Regions from separate parts of the Kitasatospora sp. NPDC023120 genome, predicted to be linked through region 2. Evidence: riboswitches for the same ligand, from Rfam matches in the RefSeq annotation. Region 2 holds a riboswitch; each other region holds the start of a gene.
The links. A riboswitch is a leader RNA that binds a small molecule or an ion and turns the genes downstream of it on or off. The one in region 2 is predicted to bind cyclic di-AMP.
Positions count from the first base shown of each region.

Region 1: it holds a riboswitch for cyclic di-AMP, as region 2 does, so the genes downstream of both, ACZ3TI_RS33485 (LysM peptidoglycan-binding domain-containing protein) here and ACZ3TI_RS26130 (M23 family metallopeptidase) in region 2, are expected to answer to the same signal.
Region 3: it holds a riboswitch for cyclic di-AMP, as region 2 does, so the genes downstream of both, ACZ3TI_RS28995 (M23 family metallopeptidase) here and ACZ3TI_RS26130 (M23 family metallopeptidase) in region 2, are expected to answer to the same signal.
Region 4: it holds a riboswitch for cyclic di-AMP, as region 2 does, so the genes downstream of both, ACZ3TI_RS06850 (NlpC/P60 family protein) here and ACZ3TI_RS26130 (M23 family metallopeptidase) in region 2, are expected to answer to the same signal.

Region 1 is NZ_JBVHHY010000029.1:110,647-115,502, reverse strand. Features, by position in the region: gene ACZ3TI_RS33500 (DUF501 domain-containing protein) at 1-619, opposite strand, end outside; gene ACZ3TI_RS33495 (FtsB family cell division protein) at 591-1,073, opposite strand; gene eno (phosphopyruvate hydratase) at 1,192-2,478, opposite strand; gene ACZ3TI_RS33485 (LysM peptidoglycan-binding domain-containing protein) at 2,732-3,619, opposite strand; cyclic di-AMP (ydaO/yuaA leader) riboswitch at 3,625-3,791, opposite strand; gene ACZ3TI_RS33480 (cytochrome P450 family protein) at 4,035-4,856, opposite strand, start outside.
Region 2 is NZ_JBVHHY010000018.1:172,299-177,154, reverse strand. Features, by position in the region: gene ACZ3TI_RS26145 (sensor domain-containing protein) at 1-452, opposite strand, end outside; partial or broken gene ACZ3TI_RS26140 (GNAT family N-acetyltransferase) at 566-1,057, opposite strand; gene ACZ3TI_RS26135 (hypothetical protein) at 1,207-2,082, shown strand; gene ACZ3TI_RS26130 (M23 family metallopeptidase) at 2,209-3,057, opposite strand; cyclic di-AMP (ydaO/yuaA leader) riboswitch at 3,070-3,228, opposite strand; gene ACZ3TI_RS26125 (YiaA/YiaB family inner membrane protein) at 3,461-3,751, shown strand; gene ACZ3TI_RS26120 (alpha/beta fold hydrolase) at 3,869-4,696, shown strand; gene ACZ3TI_RS26115 (TetR/AcrR family transcriptional regulator) at 4,724-4,856, shown strand, end outside.
Region 3 is NZ_JBVHHY010000022.1:35,598-40,453, reverse strand. Features, by position in the region: gene ACZ3TI_RS29005 (DUF2470 domain-containing protein) at 1-674, shown strand, start outside; gene ACZ3TI_RS29000 (APC family permease) at 684-2,219, opposite strand; gene ACZ3TI_RS28995 (M23 family metallopeptidase) at 2,610-3,557, opposite strand; cyclic di-AMP (ydaO/yuaA leader) riboswitch at 3,560-3,746, opposite strand; gene ACZ3TI_RS28990 (DHA2 family efflux MFS transporter permease subunit) at 4,053-4,856, shown strand, end outside.
Region 4 is NZ_JBVHHY010000003.1:418,092-422,947, forward strand. Features, by position in the region: gene ACZ3TI_RS06840 (NYN domain-containing protein) at 187-1,569, shown strand; gene ACZ3TI_RS06845 (C40 family peptidase) at 1,770-2,807, shown strand; cyclic di-AMP (ydaO/yuaA leader) riboswitch at 3,164-3,318, shown strand; gene ACZ3TI_RS06850 (NlpC/P60 family protein) at 3,329-4,450, shown strand; gene ACZ3TI_RS06855 (C40 family peptidase) at 4,674-4,856, shown strand, end outside.

The DNA.
Region 1 (4,856 bases), on a different contig from region 2:
CGCGCTCGGCGGTCTTCTGCTGCTTGGCGGCGATCACGGACTCGTGGTCCTGGTCCTTGGCGCGGTTGCGGGCGACCCGCTCACCGGCGGCCTGGACCTCGGCCGGGGAGACGCACGGGCCCTTGGCCCACCAGTCCTCCAGCATGCCGATCGCCTCGTCGCCGAGCGGGTTGACGCCCTCGCCGGCCGCCAGCGAGTGGCCGACCAGCACGTGCAGGCACTTCACCCGGTCCGGCATGCCGCCGGCGCTCGGGAAGCCCTCCAGCACCTCGATCGCGTCGCGCCGGGCGATGTAGTCCTCGTGCGCCTTCTGATAGGCGGCGGCCAGCTCCGGGTCCTCGGCGAGCCGGGCGGTCTGGTCCTTCATCACGCCTTCCGCCTCCAGGGTGCCGATCAGCGAGGCGGCCTTGGGGCAGGTCAGGTAGTAGAGCGTCGGGAACGGCGTGCCGTCCGGCAGCCGGGGGGCCGTCTCCACGACGTCCGGGTTCCCGCAGGGGCAGCGGTGCGCCACGCCGCGCAGACCGCGCGGCACCCGGCCGAGCTGGGCGGCGATGGCCGCGACGTCGGCGTCGGAGACGGTGGGGTGGTTCTCAGTGGTCATGGGGGGAGGTGTCTCCAACGGGGGACGGTGGGAGCGGAAGGGGTTTGGCGGGGGCCGGAGCGGCGGTGTCGGCGGCGTCGACCGAGTCCCAGATGCTGGCGTACCAGGGCTTGGCGGCCTGCGCCTGGCCGGCTGCCACACCGGTGGCGGGGGCGCCGGCGGCGGACGAGGAGGGCTTGGCGGAGGCCTGGCCGGCCGGGTCCACCGCGATGTACGGGGTCTCCCCCGGCACCGCGTAGTGCAGCCGGGCGCGCGCCTGCGCCTTGACGTACTCCGGGTCCTGCCAGCGGGCCTTCTCCCGGCGCAGCTGCTCGACCTGCTGGCGCGCGTGGTCGGCCTTCGCCCGCTGGGCGGAGATCTCGGCGCGCTGGGAGATGAACTGCCGCGTCGGGTAGGCGAGGATCGCCACCAGCGAGCAGAGCACCAGGACGAGGACGGTCGCCCGGCTCGTGAACCGAGGCCGGGCCGCCAAGCCCGGGATCCTCCAGCCTGCCATCTCCCGTATCCCCTCCTGGTCGCGACGGTGCCCCGCCGTCCACCCTACGGGGTGAACGGCGGGGCACCGGTCAGGCTTGCGCTACCTCGCGGTCTCAGGCCTCGTGCTTGAACCGGGGGAAGGCGCCGCGGCCGGCGTACTCGGCGGCGTCGTCGAGGATCTCCTCGATGCGCAGCAGCTGGTTGTACTTGGCGACGCGCTCGGAGCGGGCCGGGGCGCCGGTCTTGATCTGGCCGCAGTTGGTGGCGACGGCCAGGTCGGCGATGGTGACGTCCTCGGTCTCGCCGGAGCGGTGCGACATCATGCAGCGGTAGCCGTTGCGCTGGGCCAGCTCGACGGCGTCCAGGGTCTCGGTCAGCGAACCGATCTGGTTCACCTTCACCAGCAGCGCGTTGGCGGTGCCGGTCTCGATGCCCTTGGCCAGGCGGGCCGGGTTGGTGACGAACAGGTCGTCGCCGACCAGCTGGACCTTGTCGCCGAGCTTGTCGGTCATGGCCTTCCAGCCGTCCCAGTCCGACTCGTCCAGCGGGTCCTCGATGGAGACCAGCGGGTACGCGGCGACCAGCTCGGCGTAGTACTCGATGAGCTCGGCGGAGGTGAGGGACTTGCCCTCGAACTGGTAGGCGCCGTCCTCGTAGAACTCGGAGGCGGCGACGTCCAGGGCCAGCGCGACGTCACGGCCGGGCACGTAGCCGGCCTTCTCGATGGCCTCGGTGATCAGGTCCAGGGCCTCGCGGTTGCTGTCCAGGTTCGGCGCGAAGCCGCCCTCGTCGCCGAGGCCGGTGGACAGGCCGCGCTCCTTCAGCACGCCCTTGAGGGTGTGGTAGACCTCGACGCCCCAGCGGACGGCCTCGGAGAAGGACTCCGCGCCGATCGGGGCGATCATGAACTCCTGGATGTCGACGTTGGAGTCCGCGTGCGAGCCGCCGTTGAGGATGTTCATCATCGGGACCGGCAGGACGTGCGCGTTCGGGCCGCCCAGGTAGCGGAACAGCGGCAGGTCGCTGGCCTCGGAGGCGGCGTGCGCGACGGCCAGCGAGACGCCCAGGATGGCGTTGGCACCGAGCGAGGACTTGTCCGGGGTGGCGTCCAGGTCGAGCATGGCCTGGTCGATCAGGCGCTGCTCGGTGGCGTCGTAGCCGACCAGCTCCGGGCCGATCTGCTCGATGACGGCCAGGACGGCCTTCTCCACGCCCTTGCCGAAGTAGCGGTTCTTGTCGCCGTCGCGCAGCTCCAGCGCCTCGAAGGCGCCGGTGGAGGCACCCGACGGGACAGCGGCACGACCCGTGCTGCCGTCGTCGAGGCCGACCTCGACCTCGACCGTGGGGTTGCCGCGGGAGTCGAGGATCTCACGGGCTACGACGACATCGATGGACGGCACGAGGCATCTCCTTGCGGAAGCTGGTCCGGCTGACGGTGGCGCTGACAGCAGGACGATTGCGGAGTCGTTACGCAGCAGAGCCTAACCGCCCGGGCTCCCGGGGCCACGCCGACCTCGGTCCCGTCTCAGCGTGTGGCCCCTCTACCCACCGGTAGTTCACCTGCTTGTCCCAGCTTGTCCGACCGGGGCGGGCGAATGCGGACGAAGGGGGCCGGCAGGGCCGCCCCCCTTCACGCGTCGCGGCGGGAGCGGCTCAGCCGAGGTGCAGCACCTGGCCGGGCAGGATCAGGTTCGGGTCGCCGCCGACGGTGCCGTGGTTCTGCTCGTACAGCGCGTGCCAGCCGCCGGACACGCCCTGGGCGGCGGCGATGGTCGACAGGGTGTCACCGGCGCGGACGGTGTAGTCGTGGCCGGACGCCTGAGCGGCCTGCGGCGCGTACTGCTGCTGCGCCTGCGGGGCGTAGTGCTGCTGGGCGGCGGCGTGGCCGGCGTACTGCTGGTAGACGCCCTGGTGGCTGGTCCAGTACCAGGCGCCGTTGTTCTGGTACCAGTACACCTTCGCGTCCGCGTCCCAGCCGGCCTTGCCGGAGAAGCCCGGGGTCTGCGGCTGCGCCTGCTGCTGCGGGGCGGCCTGCTGCACCGGCTTCGGCGCGGGCTTCTGCGCGGTCGGCTGCTGCACCGGCTTGGGGGCCGGCTTCTGCGCCTGCTGCTTGGGGGCGGACTGCGGCTTGGAGTCCGAGGTGTCGACGGACGCCGGGGCGCCGCCCTTGGTCAGACCGGCCTTGACGGAGCAGACGGGCCAGGCGCCCGGGCCCTGCGAGGCGAGCACCTTCTCGGCGACCGAGATCTGCTGCGCCTTGCTGGCCTGGTTGGCCTGCGGCGCGTAGGAGGTGCCGCCGTACGCCTTCCACGTGCTGGAGGTGAACTGCAGGCCACCGTAGTAGCCGTTGCCGGTGTTGATGCTCCAGTTGCCGCCGCTCTCGCACTGGGCGACGGCGTCCCAGGTGGAGACCGGGGCGGCGGAGGCGCCGGTGGCGGTGAGGAGCGGCATCGCGAGTCCGACGCCGGCCACACCGGCGACGGCGATGGCCTTCTCGGCCTGGGTGCGACGACGGTGGCGGCCAGTTCCAACGAACAGCATGAAGAGGTCCCTCTCCGCACGCCTGCGAGGTGAGCTGTCGGGTTCGGACCGGGAGGTGGCCCGGCCGCCGTACGCGGAAACGATTCCGCTCGGGCGGCTTCACCCCAAGCCGTGGGGACGGCAACAAACCTGGTTCCCCCGCCCCTGCCCAGGGTTCTGGTCGGTTTCCCGTGACGCGGCGGGCAGGATTCGGCGTTCCGCACACGGGGTCCGCAGCTGCGAACTCCAGGGAGAGTAGACAGATCCTCAGACCAATCACAAGCTCATATCACCGATATCACACAGAAATTACGGCGTGTGTCCGATCGCCTACCAACGGCGCCGCTATGTCCGGATTGATGGATGTTCACACCGTCATAGGAGGCTGCCGGGCGACGTTTCGTCAGCGCGCCATCCGGCCCGCCGTCAGCTCGTGTCAGTTCGTCAGGGGCGCGGAAGGGGAGTGCGGAGGCGTATGCGGGGAGCGGCTCTCCGGACTGAATTCAACCGGGAGTTCCCGCAGGCCACGCATGATCAGACCACCTCGCCAGCGAAGATTCTCCGGGCTTTCCGCGAGCCGCAGATCGGGCAGTCGGGAAAGCAGTGTGGCCAGCGCGGCACGCCCTTCCAGGCGGGCCAGCGGAGCACCGATGCAGTAGTGGATGCCGTGGCCGAAACCCAGGTGCGGATTGTCCGTCCGGGCCAGGTCCAGGGTGTTCTCGTCCGCGAACCGGTCCGGATCGCGGTCCGCGGCGGCCAGCACCACCAGCACCGGATCGCCGACCGGGATCTCCACCCCGCCGATGGTCAGCGGCTGCGTCGCGAACCGCCAGGTCGCCAGCTCCACCGGCCCGTCGTAGCGCAGGAGTTCCTCGATCCCCGTCTCCAGCAGCGCGCTCTCCCCGCGCGCCACCGACTCCTGCAGCAGCCGGCGCTGCTCCGGATTGCGCAGCAGCGCGTACGTCCCGTTGCCGATCAGGTTCACGGTCGTCTCGAAGCCGGCGAAGAGGAGGATGAAGGCCATCGCCGCGGCCTCGTTCTCGGTCAGGTGCTCACCGTGGTCGCTCGCCCGGATCAGGCCCGAGATCAGGTCGTCCCCGAGATCCGCGCGCTTGCGGTGGATCAGCTCCAGCAGGTACGCCCGCATCCGCTTCACCGCCCGCCCCACACCGCCGCGTTGGCCGCCTCCGTGCCGGATCATCATCCCGGCCCAGTCGCGGAAGTCGTCCTGGTCCTCGGCCGGCACGCCCAGCATGTC
Region 2 (4,856 bases):
TGGTACAGCGCGGCCTTCCAGCCCGCCCCGTCCGCCAGCCGCGCGGTGATCGCGCCCCAGCTGCCCGGACGGACCTGGCGCACCGGCTCCGGGCCGGGGACGTCCAGGGCCAGCATGCCGCGTGCCCGGGCCCGCTCCAGCCGGCCGAAGCCGCGGCCGGCGGTGGTCAGGGCGGCCAGCACGGGCAGGCCGAGGACGGTGACGAAGGTGCCGAGGCCGAGGCAGAGCAGGGTGATCGCGACGGCGAAGCCGGCGATCGCCACCGGCAGGCCGCTGAGCACGTAGCCGACCTCGCGGTAGTAGTGCGCGGAGAACGGCGCCAGCCAGAACGCCGGCGGGCGCTCGGTCGGATGGGCCCGGTCGGTCCGGTGGGCCCGGTCGGGGCGCGGCTCGGCGCCGTAGCCGTCCAGGACGTCCCACTCGTGGCCCTGCGTGCTTCGGCTGCTGCTCATGTCCCGGCCCCCGGCCCCTCGTTCTGACGGTCGTTCGTGCTCGCTGGCGTCGTCCAGTCTGGTCGAAGGGCCGGTCCCGGGGCATCCGGAGACCTGGCGGATCGGGGGTGGGGTTAACCCCCCTCCCCCGCCCTGCCAGGCCGGTCGAGCGGGCCCGGCCACTCGTCGACGAGCAGCGCGTAGAGGTACGAGTCGGACCAGACGCCGTCCTTGAGCCGGTCGTGACGTGCCCGCCCCTCCAGCCGGAAGCCGAGCCCGGTGAGCACCTTGGCGGCGGCCGCGTTGTCCACGTCCGACCTGGCCGTCAGCCGGTGCAGGCCCAGGGTGCGGAAGGCGAGGTCGCAGAGCAGGCTGGTGATCTCGCCCGCGTAGCCGCGGCCCCAGTGCTCGCGGCCGAGGACGCAGCCGAGGTCGGCGGCGCGGTGCCGGCCCAGGGTGAGCGAGGCCTGTCCGATCGGGGTGGCGTCCTGCGGGTCCTCGGCGTCGGCGAGCCTGGTGACGGCGAGCCGGTAGGTGTCCCGCTCCTCGGCCATCGCCTCCTCCAGGTAGAGCTCGATCTGGTCGGCGCAGGTCTCGCGGTCGTGCGGCTCGAGGTCCAGGTGGCGGGTGACCCCGGGTCGCCGAGCAGGGCGTGCAGCGCGTCCACGTCACCGTCGGTGTGGTGGTACTCGCGGATCGCGAGCCGGGGGCCGGTGAGTCGTACGGGGACCATGGCTGCCGACCCTACCGGCCCCCGGCGACTACCGTTCGGACTATGAACGACGAAGACCTGCGGCTCGCCCCGCGCACCAGGGCCGCCGACCTGCTCGCCTGGGCGGCCGAGCAGGGCCGCACGCCGGTGGCCGAGGAGCCACTGCGCGCGGTGCTGGCGCTGCTGGAGCTGGGCGAGAGCAGGATGCACGACGGCTGGCCCGAACTGACCTCCGACGCGGTGGAGCACCTGCTGTACGAGCGGCTCCACCTGTACGTCCAACCCGCGCCCGAGGAGGACCCGCTCGCGTACGGCGACGCCGTCCGGCTGCTGATCGACCACCAGCGGGCGGCCCGGCGGCTCAACGCCAAGCGGCAGGAGCGACTGCACGCGGAGGCCGAGTGGCAGGGCGAGGTCGCGGCCGGGCTGCTGCGCCGCGCCGACCTGGTGACCTGGCCCCGGCTGTACGCGCTGCTGCTGCACGCGCACGGGGTGGACGTCGCGGACGAGGCGGCGGTGCGGGACTGGCTGGCCGGCTTCGGCGAGCTCGCGGAGGAGGAGCGGCTGGCCGCGTACGAGGCGCTGGTGCCCGCCGGCTGGCTGGACGAGCCGGACGAGCAGGGCTGGGGGCCCGGCCGGGTGCTGTCGGTCGGCATGGCCACGGACGGCGCGCGCCGGCTGCTGGAGCAGGGCCTGATGCGGCGCAGCTACCGCAACCTGGCCGAGCTGACCGCGCTCGGGCGCCCGATGCCGGACGAACTGGCGGGGGACTTCGGGCAGTTCGAGAAGGCGGCGGCCGACGCGGCACTCGACCTGTTCGGGACGTGGACGGTCCCGGGGCTGCCGCGGCTGCTGGTGGAGGAGTTCCCGGAGCTGGCACCGGAGCCGGGCCAGGAGGAGATCGACGCGTACCTGGCGCAGCTGCCCGCGGAGGACTGAGACGCCGCACCGCGAAAAGCCCCCGGCCACGTGCGGCCGGGGGCTTTCGGGTGTTCGTTCGGGGTGCCCGCCACGGGCAGGCCGTTACGGGCAGGGCGTTACGGGCAGGCCGTTACGGGCAGGGCGTTACGGGTTGAGGCCGCGCTGCTGGAGCCAGGGCTCCGGGTCGACCGGGGCGCCGCCGCCGGGGCGGACTTCCAGGTGCAGGTGCGGGCCGGTGACGTTGCCGGTCGCGCCCACCTTGCCGATCTGCTGGCCGGCGGTCACCTTGCCGGAGCCCTTGATGATCGAGGAGAGGTGGCAGTACCAGATCTCGGTGCCGTCGGGCAGGGTCTCGACGATCCGGTAGCCGTACGAGCCGGACCAGCCGGCCGAGGTGATGGTGCCCTGGCCGAGCGCCAGCACCGGGGTGCCGGTGTCGGCGGCGAAGTCCAGGCCGGTGTGCAGGTTGGCCCAATAGCGGGCGCTCTGGCCGTAGTGGGCGGAGAGCCGGTAGTCCGTCACCGGGAGGGTGAGGGCGGTGGCGCGCTTGGCCTCGGCCTCCGCGGTGGCACGCTTGGCCTCCGCCTCCTTGGCGGCGGCCTTGGCTTCGGCCTCCTGCGCGGCCTGCACGCGGGCGCTCTCCTCGGCGGCGGTGCGCTGGCTGTCGGCCTGCTGCTGGATGCGGGCGGCGAGCGCGAGGCCGGGGTCGGCGGAGAGGGCGACCGGGGTCTCGTCCGGGGCCTCGATGGCGGGCGCGGCGGCCGGGGTGGCCGAGGTGAAGCCGGTGGCACCCAGGGTGGCGGCGACGGCGGTGACGCCGAGCAGCGGGGAGGCTCCGCGCGTCTGACGCGGCATCCGGTGGCGGTTGGTCTCGGCCTCGGGGCCGAGGACATCGGGTCCCAGGGCTTCGGGGCCGTCCGCACCGGGGTGGTCGAGCAGCTGGGTACCGGCCGCGGGGCCGGCCGGGTGTGCCGGAGTGTGCGTCGACGCCACGGAGGCGCGCTCCTTTCCTTCCTTCGCGCCTACCGGGTTAGCTGACGGGTTCGGAGCAGGAAGGTCTCCTACGGCCGGGCCGGAGCCCCGCCGATTCACCCCAAGGAACGTGGTTCCCCGGCTCCCTGACCTGCCCGGAGGCCGGTCGGTGGGATTAGGCGACGGCGCACGGTGCCGTCTGGGTACGGCGTTGACGACCGCGCTGCGTTATCAAACGTTAATCCCAGGACGCTCTGATTCCAAGCCATCCGTCCGGGGCCGCTGTGGAGCGGGTGATCGGACGTCAACGAACGACCCCTCATCCGGGCGCCCGATCCGAGTACCGGCTCGCACCCCGATCCGAGCACCCCATCTGAGTACTCCTACTCATGTGCGTCCCGACCGGGCATCGCATCCTGACGCCATGACCGCACCGATGCAGAACCGCACCACGTCCGCCTACTACATCCAGGCCATCCTCTCCTTCGCCCTGTCGGGCGTCTCCCTCGCCGCCGGGATCGCCTACCTGCCGGTCGGGGGATGGGTCCGGGCGTTCCTCGGGGTCGGCCTCCTCTACACCGTCACCTCCGCGTTCACCCTGGCGAAGGTGATCCGGGACCGGCAGGAGTCGAACGAGATCGTCAGCCGGGTCGACCAGGCGCGACTGGAGAAGCTGCTCAGCGAGCACGACCCGTTCAAGGTCGAGGGAGTCTGAGGCCCCTCCGCCCCCCTCTCTTCGGGCGAACGCTTGACGGCTAAGGCTATTAGCCTTAGCTTTATGGCTATCAGCAGCACGGAGATGGCCCGCGGCAGCGGACCGAGGAGGCCCACCATGAACGCCACCAGCACCCCGGACACCCAGTACCTGACCGTCCCCGGCGGGCGGATCGCCTTCGACGACACCCGGCAGGGCGACGGCACGCCCGTCGTCCTGCTCCCCGGGATGCTCGACAGCCGGACCGCGTACCGGCACCTCCGCCCGCTGCTCACCGCCGCCGGCCACCGGGTCGTCACCATGGACCTGCGCGGCTTCGGCGAGTCCTCCATCGCCTGGGACGACTACGGCCCGGCCGCCATCGCCGACGACGTCCTCGCCCTGCTCGACCACCTCGGCATCGAGCGCGCCGTCCTCGCCGGGAACTCGTACACCGGCGCGACCGTCGTCAAGGTCGCCGGGGACGCGCCGGAACGGGTCGCCGGGATCGTCCTGATCGACGCCTTCGTGGAGAACCCGGAGCCCGGCGCCCTGATGCGCGGCGTCCTGAGCCTGATGGGCGCGGCACTCGTCCACTGGCCGGCCTTCTGGGGCTTCTACCTGCGTCGGATGGCCTTCCCCGGCGCCAAGCCCGCCGACTTCGACGAGTACGTGAACGGGCTGGTCGCCGCACTGCGCACCCCCGGCCGGAAGACCGCCACCCGCGGATACGCCACCGGGGACTCGGCGCCGACGGGCTGGACGGCCGCGGTGCGGTGCCCGGCGCTGGTGGTCATGGGCAGCAAGGACCCCGACTTCCCGAAGCCCGAGGTCGTCGCCGACCGGCAGGTCGCGGCGCTGGGCGCGCGGAAGGCGATGATCGAAGGGTCCGGGCACTACCCGATGGCCGACAACCCGCAGGCCACCGCGGACGCCCTGCTGCCCTTCCTCGCCGACCTCGCCTGACCGACTGCCCACACGGAGACCCGAACCATGCCCCGCATAGGACTGACCCCCGACCAGGTCGTCGACCACGCCCTCGCCCTCATCGACGAACAGGGCGCCGAAGCCCTCACCCTGGCCGCCGTCGCCGCCCGGGCCGGGGTGGCCACCCCCTCGCTGTACA
Region 3 (4,856 bases), on a different contig from region 2:
CCGAACGGGTCCACAGCCTGCTCGGCACGACCTCCTCGCTCACCGTCCGCGCCCTGGGCGAGCACCACGACCTGGACACCCCGGTCTCCGTCCACGGCTCCCGCCTGCGGATGCGCGCCCCGCTGGACGCCCCGCTCACCGCGGCCGCCGCCCACGCCACCGACGGCCTCGCCGTCGTCCTGGACGTCACCGACGTCTCCCCCGTCGCCGTCCGCGACCGGATCCGCGCCCGCCTCACCCTGGCCGGCCGTCTGCACCTGGCCCACCTCGCCGACGACGGCCTCAGCGTCCACCTGCGCGTCGACGTCGCCCACGCCGTCCTCGCCACCCCGTACGGCACCGGCGCGGTCACCGCCGCCGACCTCGCCCTCGCCGGCCCCGACCCGATGGCCCGCCACGAGGCCGCGCTGCTCACCCACTTCACCGACGAGCACGCCGACGCCCTCGAGGTCCTCACCCGTCTGCTCGACCCGGTGCTGCTCGCCCGCAACCCGGACGTCCGCCCGCTCGCGCTGGACCGCCACGGCCTGGTGCTGCGCCTGGACCACCCGGACGGGCACCGCGACGTCCGCCTGGTCTTCCCCGAACCGGCCCACGACATGGAGGACTTCGGCCTCCGGATGCACGACCTGCTGGCCGCCGCCGAGTACGGCCTGCCCGCCCACCGGGGCTGAGCCGCGGGCTCACCGCTCGACCGCGTCCTCCAGCACGATCCGCCCCATCCGCCCGTACAGCCCGGGCCGCCACCGGCGCACCGCGAGCGCCAGCGCGATCCCGCCCGCGAACACCCCGATCACCAGGTACGGGATCAGCCGGAACAGCAGGGTGTGCGCCGCCTCCCCCGCCGCGGTGTCCTTGTTGAGCACCAGCAGCACCACCACCCCGGCCATCGCCACCCCGCCCACCAGCGGCGCGACCAGCGTCCGGAACCAGTGCGCGGTCTCCGGGTGCCGCCGCTGCACGTGGAAGTACCCGACGACGGCGAAGGAGCAGAGCGTCTGCACCACCAGGATCGCCATCGTCCCGAGCAGCGCCAGCAGCGTGTACAGGTGCGCGTACGGATCCATCCCCGCCACCAGGAACGCCACCACCAGCCCCGCCGCGATCACCGACTGCACCACCGAGGCGACGTACGGCGAGCCGTGCCGCGGGTGGGTGCGCCCCAGCGCCGGGTGCAGCAGCCCCTCCCGCCCGATCGCGTACAGGTACCGCGCCGCGCACTGGTGGAAGGCCATCGCGCAGGCGAACGAGCCGGTGACGACCAGCCATTGGAACACTGTCACCGCCCACGGCCCGAGATGTGCGCCCAGCGGATCGAAGAACAGGCTGTTCCCGTCCTTGCCCGGCACCTCGCCGCCCGCCACCGCGATAGCGCGTCCGACGCCGTTGCCGGACACGATCATCCAGGAGACGAAGACGTAGAACACCCCGACCCCCACCACCGAGACCAGGGTCGCCCGCGGCACCACCCGCTTCGGGTCGCGGGACTCCTCGCCGTACATCGCGGTCGACTCGAAGCCCACCCAGGACCAGAACGCGAAGAACAGCCCGAGCCCGGCCGCCGCGGCGCCAGAACTCCCCACCCCTTTCAGCGCGTTGATCGGGTTCACCGCCTCGCCCACGATCCCGTCCGGCCCGCCGCCGGAGAACAGCACCGCCAGCGAGACTGCGCCCAGCACGGCGATCTCCAGCACCAGCGCAACCCCGAGCACCTTCGTCGTCAGGTGCAGGTCGAACCAGGCCATCACCCCGATCGCCGCGACCCCGAACAGCGCGTACCAGCCCCACCCCAGGTCCACCCCCAGCTGCGAACGGACCAGCCCGCGCAGCGAGTAGGCGAAGAAGCCGAGGATCGAGGCCTCGAAGACGATGTACGCGAGCACCGCGAGCAGCCCCGAGGCCATCCCGGCGACCCGCCCCAGCCCGTGCGAGACGTACCCGTAGAACGCCCCGGCGGCGGTGATGTGCCGGGCCATCGCCACGTACCCGATCGAGAACACGGTGAGCACGACGGTCGCCAGGATGTACGCGGCCGGCGCGCCGACCCCGTTGCCCTGCCCGACGATGATCGGCAGGTTGCCGGTCATCGCGGTGATCGGGGCTGCGGTGGCGACCGCCATGAACACCACGCCCACCAGGCCCACCGAGCCCGCCTTCAGCCGGTCGACCCCGTCTCCCCCGGACCGCTCCCCGACCGCGTCCCCGCTCTGGACGGCCATCCGGCCTCCTCCGTCTGCCGCTGCCCCGCCGCCCGCCGAACCGGGCCCGCGCTGACTGCCCGACAGCATCGGTTCGCGGCGCAGGCCCTCGCAAGGAGCAGATCGTCAGACAAGTCGGTGGCAGAATTGACGCCCTGTTCGGTCCGGACCGCCCGACTTTCGAACAGGCCTCCCCGGAAGGCACCCGGAGCACCGACACGATCAGCACCCGGAACGGCAGCGGCCGGCCCGGCTCGCAAGGGGTTTCGTCCCGCGAGCCGGGCCGGCCTGGGCGTGTCCCGCGCCCATGTCCACTGTGCGGCGATCACCCGGTCGAGCGGTCACCCGACATGACCATCCCGGAGGATCGATTCGCCCCGCAGCAGCGGTGGTTCCTGAAACCCCGGAGGGTCAGAGCGCGACGCCGTGCGCGCGCAGGTAGGCGACCGGGTCGATGTCCGAGCCGTACTCCGAGCCGGTGCGGATCTCGAAGTGCAGGTGCGGGCCGGTCACGTTGCCGGTGGCGCCGGAGAGGCCGATCTGCTGGCCGACGGTGACGGTCTGGCCGATCGACACACCGATCACGGAGAGGTGCGCGTACTCGGCGTAGTGGCCGTCGGCGAGCTTGATCTCGACCTCGTTGCCGTAGGCGCCGCCGTTGCCGGCCTTGACCACGACACCGTTGGCGACGGCGCGCAGCGGGGTGCCGGTGGAGGCGACGAAGTCCTGGCCGGTGTGGTGGCCGGAGGCCCACATCGAGCCGGCCACGCCGTAGGCGGTGCCCAGCTTCGGGTTGGCCAGCGGCGCGACGTAGCCGGAGGTCGAGGCGACCGGAGCGGCGGTCACGGCCTGGGCCGGAGCGGCGGTCTGAACCTGGGTCTGCACCGGAGCGGCGGGCTTGGCGGCCTCGGTCTTGACCTGCACCTGGGCCTGCGGCTTGGCGGGGGCCGGAGCGGCGGGCTTGGCCGGGGCGGCGTCCGCGGCCGGAGCGGCGGCGTGGCCGGCGAGCGCGAGCTGCTGACCCGGGAAGATCAGGTTCGGGTTGGCACCGACGACCGAGCGGTTCTGCTCGTACAGCGCGTGCCAGCCGCCCTCGACGTGCTTGGCGTCGGCGATCTTGGACAGGGTGTCGCCGCTGACGACGCGGTAGCTCTCGTGCGCGGCGGCCGGGGCGGCCTCGGCGGCGGGCTTGGCGTCGGCGACGGTGGCGGCGGCCGGAGCGGCGGCGGCCGGGGCGGTGTGGGCCTGGGCGCTCATCGCGGTGACGAGCGGCAGGACGAAGGAGACGCCGGTGACGGCGGTGGCGATGCCGATGCGGGCGGCGCGGGGCAGGGCGATACGACGAGCCTGAGCAGGCATGGAAGATTCCTCTCCGACGCCTGCGAGGTGAGCTGTCGGGTTCGGGCTGGAGTTGCCCGGCCGCATGCGCGGCTTCACCCCAAGCCGGCCCTGGACGCCCGCGCCCTGAGGCGCGAACTCCGGTCCGGCGACTTACCTGTGGGTCCCCCGCTCCTGCCGTACAGAGTTCAGATCGAGCCACCGGGAAGCGGCAGGACTCGGCGTTCCACCCGGTGGATCCGTCCGGACTGGCCGGGCGGTCGCTGAACTAAAACCCATCCGTTCGGGTGAAGCAATGTCGATCTCTTGAACCCGCAACCATCCCCCGGGAGCCGGTCACCCTCCGGATGATCCGCTGCACGGTGCGTACACAATCCATTCACCCCGCGCCACTGATCCACGACCCTGCGCCGAACTCGACGCCGCTGCGCAGCCGTCCGCTCACGCACCGCGCACCACCGACACACCCGCCGGTGACCCTTGTCACGTGCGCCCCACGGGGCGCAGGATCGGGCCGTGGCCACCTCCGAAGCCGGCACCCTGCGCCTGGGCACCGCGCAGGGCCGCTGGGTACTCCTGGCAACGGTGCTCGGCTCCAGCATGGCGATGCTCGACGGCACCGTGGTGAACGTCGCGCTGCCCAGGATGGGCGCCGACCTCGGCGCCTCCCTGGCGTCCCTGCAATGGACGCTGAACGCCTATCTGCTCACCCTGGCGGGCCTGATCCTGCTCGGCGGCGCCCTCGGCGACCGGTACGGAAGGCGCCGGGTCTTCCTGATCGGCGTGGTCTGGTTCGCCGCCGCCTCCGCCGCCTGCGCCGCCGCGCCGAACATCCAGGTACTGATCGTCGCCCGCGCCGTCCAGGGCATCGGCGGGGCGCTCCTCACCCCCGGCTCGCTCGCCATGCTCCAGGCCGTCTTCCACCCTGACGACCGCTCGGCGGCGGTCGGCCTGTGGTCCGGCCTCGGCGGGGTGTCGGCCGCGGTCGGCCCCTTCCTCGGCGGCTGGCTGGTGGACGGCCCCGGCTGGCGCTGGATCTTCCTGCTGAACCTGCCGCTCGCCGCCGCCGTGATCCTGGTCGCCACCCGCTCCGTGCCGGAGAGCCGGGACGAGAGCGCCTCCGGCCGCTTCGACGTGCTCGGCTCGGTGCTCGCCGCGCTCGCCCTCGGCGCGATCACCTACGCCCTGACCGCCGCCGGCGAGGGCCTGTCCCCCGCCGTGTGGCTCACCGCCGTGCTCGGACTGGCCCTCGGTGCCGCCTTCATCGCCGTCGAGCGCCGCGCCCCCGAGCCGATGCTGCCGCTCGGACTGTTCTCCTCC
Region 4 (4,856 bases), on a different contig from region 2:
ACGGGCCCGGCGGAGAGCGCCGCGTCCGGAGCCGTCGGGCCGGAGGGCGGGGCCTCCGGCGCCCCCGGCGCCCCCGGCGCCCCCGGCACCCCCGGCACCCCCGGCACCCCCGGCACCCCCGGCACCCCCGGCACCTCTGGCACCTCCGGCACCTCCGGCACGTCCGACGCCCCCGGCACCGCTGGTTTGTCCGATACCTCTGACTCCTCCGAGGCTTCCGAGTCCTCCGAGCCCTCCGAGTCCGCGGCGGAGCGTGCCGTCGAGAAGCTCGACCGGCCGCTGCCCGAGGGGGTGCGCCGGCGCGTGGTCGGGCTGGCCTCGGACGCGCTGGGCGGGCTGCCGCCGGGCGAGCTCCCGCAGAGCCTGCGTCAGTACGTGAAGTTCACTCCCGCGCGGCGTGCCAAGTATGCGGCCACCGCGCTGGCGGCCGCGCTGGAGGCGGAGCCGGCCTTCCGGGTGCGGATAGCGGAGCGGCTGCGCCTCGGGCAGCCGGACCTGGTGCGGGCGCTGGAGTCGGGCAGCGTCCCGGGCGCCGCCGATCCGATGGACGTCGCGGCCGCCGCCTACCTGGTGCGCTCGGCGGGCTGGAGCCGGCTGGTCGCCGAGGCCGGCGAGGAGGCCGAGCGGGCCGGCGCCGAGGACGCGGCCGCGGAGTCGGCCCGGCTGGTGGAGAAGCTGCAGACCGAGCTGGCCGAGGTGCGGGCCGCCGCGCGGGCGGACCTGGAGCGGCAGCGCGCGGAGTCCGAGGGCGTGCGGCGGGAGGCCGAGTCGCTGCGCAAGAAGCTGCGGTCGCTGGAGAGCGACACCCGCCGGGCGCAGGCCGAGACGCGCCGGGTGGTCGGGGAGCTGGAGGCGGTGAAGGCCCAGGGCGCGGCGGAGCGCAGCGCGGCCGAGACCGAGGCGCGTCGGCTGAGGCACCGGGTCTCCGAGCTGGAGAACGCCGTGGAGCAGGGCCGCCGGTCGGCCCGCGAGGGGCGCAGCGTCGAGGACATGCGGCTGCGGCTGCTGCTGGACACCGTGCTGCAGTCGGCCCAGGGGCTGCAGCGGGAGCTGGCGCTGCCGGTCTCCCAGATCCGCCCGGCGGACCTGGTGGAGGCGGTGGTGCCGGGGGCGGCCTCGCCGCACGACGTGGCGCGGCGCGGGCTGGCCGAGGACGATCCGGCCCTGCTGGACCAGCTGCTGGCGATCCCCCAGGTGCACCTGGTGGTGGACGGCTACAACGTGACCAAGACCGGCTATCCGACGCTGCCGCTGGAGCAGCAGCGGATCCGGCTGCTGGGCGGGTTGGCGATGCTGGCGCAGCGCACGCAGGCGGAGGTCACCTGTGTGTTCGACGGGCAGGACCTGGACGTGCCGGTGATCATGGCGCCGCCGCGCGGGGTCCGGGTGCGGTTCAGCCGGACCGGGGAGACCGCGGACGAGCTGATCCGCCGTCTGGTGCGGGCCGAGCCGCAGGGCCGTCCGGTCGTGGTGGTGTCCGCCGACCGGGAGGTCGCGGAGGGCGTGCGGAAGGCGGGCGCGCGCCCGGTGGCCTCGGTGCTGCTGCTGAATCGGCTGGCCCGGCCGTGAGCGCCGACCGGGCGGAATGACGCCTGGTCAGTGCCGGTTCCGGGGCCGTGTGCGGGTCCGGTGAAGCCGGTGTGGGAAAGCGGGTTCACGCTTACGGGGGAGTAGCAAAACGGATAGATCTTCACTAGGGTCTGGCGTCAAACCTATTTTCCGGAATCTCATCCGATCAGGTGAGTCCGATGGAAGAAGGAGCCGGTCCCTTGGCCTCCCACCGCCGTCCCAAGCAGCCGAGCCGCGCGCGGATCTCCGTGCTCACCGCTGCCGCTGCGACCGCGGTCGCCCTCTCCGCCCAGGTGGCCGCGCACGCCGCGCCGCAGCCGAACAAAACGGACGTCAAGGCGCAGATCGACCAGCTCCAGGAGGAGCAGGAGCAGGCGGCGGAGAAGTACAACGGCGCCAAGGAGCGGGCCGACCAGCTGCGCAAGCAGGCCGACCAGCTGCAGGACCAGGTGGCCCGCGGTCAGGAGCAGATGACCCAGCTGCAGGTCGGCCTGGCCGAGGTGGCGGGCGAGCAGTACCGCACCAACGGCATCGACCCGTCCGTCCAGCTGATGCTCTCCTCCGACCCGTCGGGCTACCTGGACAAGGCCTCCACCGTCCAGCAGGCCAGCACCACCCAGGCCGAGGCGCTCAAGTCGCTGCTGGACCAGCAGCGCCGGCTGGACCAGGAGAAGGCCGAGGCGGCCGCCGTGCTGGCCTCGCTGGACACGACCACCAAGGACCTCAACCAGGCCAAGGCGGACGTCAACACCAAGCTGAAGGCCGCCCAGGACCTGCTGAACTCGCTCAGCGCCGCCGAGCGCACCGCCCTGAAGGCCCAGCAGGCGCAGGACGAGCGCGCCTCGCGCGGCACCGACCGGGTCGACCTGAGCAGCCTGCCGCCGGCCAGCGGCTACGCGGCCGTGGCCGTCGCCAAGGCGATGAGCAAGCAGGGCTCGCCGTACGTCTGGGGCGCCACCGGCCCGAGCACCTTCGACTGCTCCGGCCTGATGCTCTGGGCGTACGGGCAGGCGGGCGTCTCGCTGCCGCGCACCTCGCAGGAGCAGGGCCACTACGGGACCCGGGTGCCCTCGATGGACCAGGCCCTGCCCGGCGACCTGGTCATCTACGGCGGGGACATGCACCACGTCGGGATGTACATCGGCAACGGCATGGTGGTCCACGCGCCGCACACCGGTGACGTGGTGAAGGTGATGAAGGCCGACGCGATGCCGATCAACACGATCCGCCGGGTCTGACAGCGGCCCGCCGGGTCTGACAGTCCGACACGCCGAACGGGCCCGTCCGGGCCCTGTGATCCGCGCCACCTCCGACGGGGGTGGCGTTCGGGTTTTCGACCGTTTTGCGACCGGTGGGTGAGACCTGATCAGCCTTGCGTGCGTCGACGGTCACCATCGGTCATTTTCACAAGAGAACTTGGATAATCTTCCGTCTTTTTTCTGACAAGGATTTGAACCGATCACGCTTCAGTTACTAGGGTCGTGCTCCGAACCACCGCACTGTCGATCACCCAGCCAGGGTGGCGGCGGTGGTTACCGCCGAGTTCGCGAGGCAGCGGGGCAGGTCGAAGCGACTGCCCGACAGGGGAGCCCAGTGGTCGGGGGCGCTGCGGAGCGGAGCCGGGGAACCACGTTCCTCCGGGGTGAATCGGCGCCAGGTCGGCCGCTGGAACGGCCGTGAGGCGTCGTAGGGCACTGCTTCCGGCCCGAACCCGTCAGCTCACCCGGTAGGCGGACGTAGGAAGAAGGAGTCCGCCTTCGTGGCGTCCCATCGTCGTCCCAAGCCCGCCGGCCGCGCCCGTGTCTCGATCCTGACCGGTGTCGCCGCCGCTGCGGTCGCCCTCTCCGCGCAGACCGGCGCCCACGCCGACCCGCAGCCGACCAAGGACCAGGTCAAGGAGCAGGTCGACCAGCTCAACGAGCAGGCCGAGGTGGCGACCGAGCAGTACAACGCCGCCCAGGAGAAGCAGCAGGCCCTGGAGAAGCAGGTCGCCGGTCTGCAGGACCAGGTGGCCCGCCAGCAGGCGCAGGTGACCGACCTGCAGGGCGGACTCGCCGAGATCGCCGGGGAGCAGTACCGCAACGGCGGCATATCCCCGACCGTCCAGCTGATGTTCTCGTCCAGCCCGGACAACTTCCTCAACCAGGCCGGTGCGCTCAACCAGGCCGGTGACACCCAGAAGAACCAGCTGAAGCAGCTCCAGGAGCAGCAGCGCAAGCTCGACCAGGACCGTGCCGAGGCCCAGGGCAAGCTCGCCGAGCTGGAGTCGACCACCCAGCAGCTGAAGGCCTCCAAGGACGAGGTCCAGAACAAGCTGAAGGCCGCCCAGGACCTGCTCAACACCCTGACCGAGCAGGAGCGCCAGGCGCTGCGCGCGGCCGAGGAGAAGGCCGCCGCCGACGCCAAGGCCCAGGCCGACGCCGCGAAGGCCCAGCAGCAGGCCGCCGACCGCGCCTCGCGCGACAACAGCCGCGGCGACCTCTCCGCGCCCTCGTCCACGCCGGTCGCCAAGCTGCCCGCGCCCGGCAGCTCGCGCGGTGCCGCCGCGCTGAACGCCGCCGCCTCCAAGGTCGGCAGCCCGTACGTGTGGGGCGCCACCGGCCCGAGCTCCTTCGACTGCTCCGGCCTGATGGTCTGGGCGTTCAACCAGGTCGGCGTCTCGCTGCCGCGCACCTCGCAGGACCAGGCCCACGCCGGCACCCGGATCGGCACCGACCTGTCCCAGGCCCAGCCCGGCGACCTGCTGATCTTCTACAGCGACGCCCACCACGTCGGCATCTACGCGGGCAACGGCCAGGTGCTGCACGCGCCCAAGCCGGGCGCCTCGGTCCGCTACGAGGCCGTCACCAACATGCCGCTGTCCGGCATCGTGCGGGTCTGATCCCCGCTCCGCGCCTCCAGGCCCGGTCTTCCGTCACGGAAGGCCGGGCCTGCGGCTTTGTCGGCGAGTCGGGCTGATGTCCGATTACGGGTCAAATATTCGGGTCGGGAGGGGTTTGGACTCACTTGCCCGGACTCGCTAACGTCTGCCACCGGACTCCCGCTCGAGGGCCGCCCGCAGTGGAGCGGCGGCGGGACCGCGCCGCAGGATTGGAGCCGCCGCCGTGCCCGTGCACCGCCGTTCCCAACTGCTCGCCCGTGCGCTGGTGCTGACGGCGGCCGCCACCACCGTGCTGGGCGTGGCGACCAGCGGCAGCGCCCGGGCCGCCCCCGGCAGCCCGGACCCGGCGGACCGCAAGGACGTCAAGGCGCAGGTGGAGCAGCTCTACGACGAGGCCGAGCAGGCC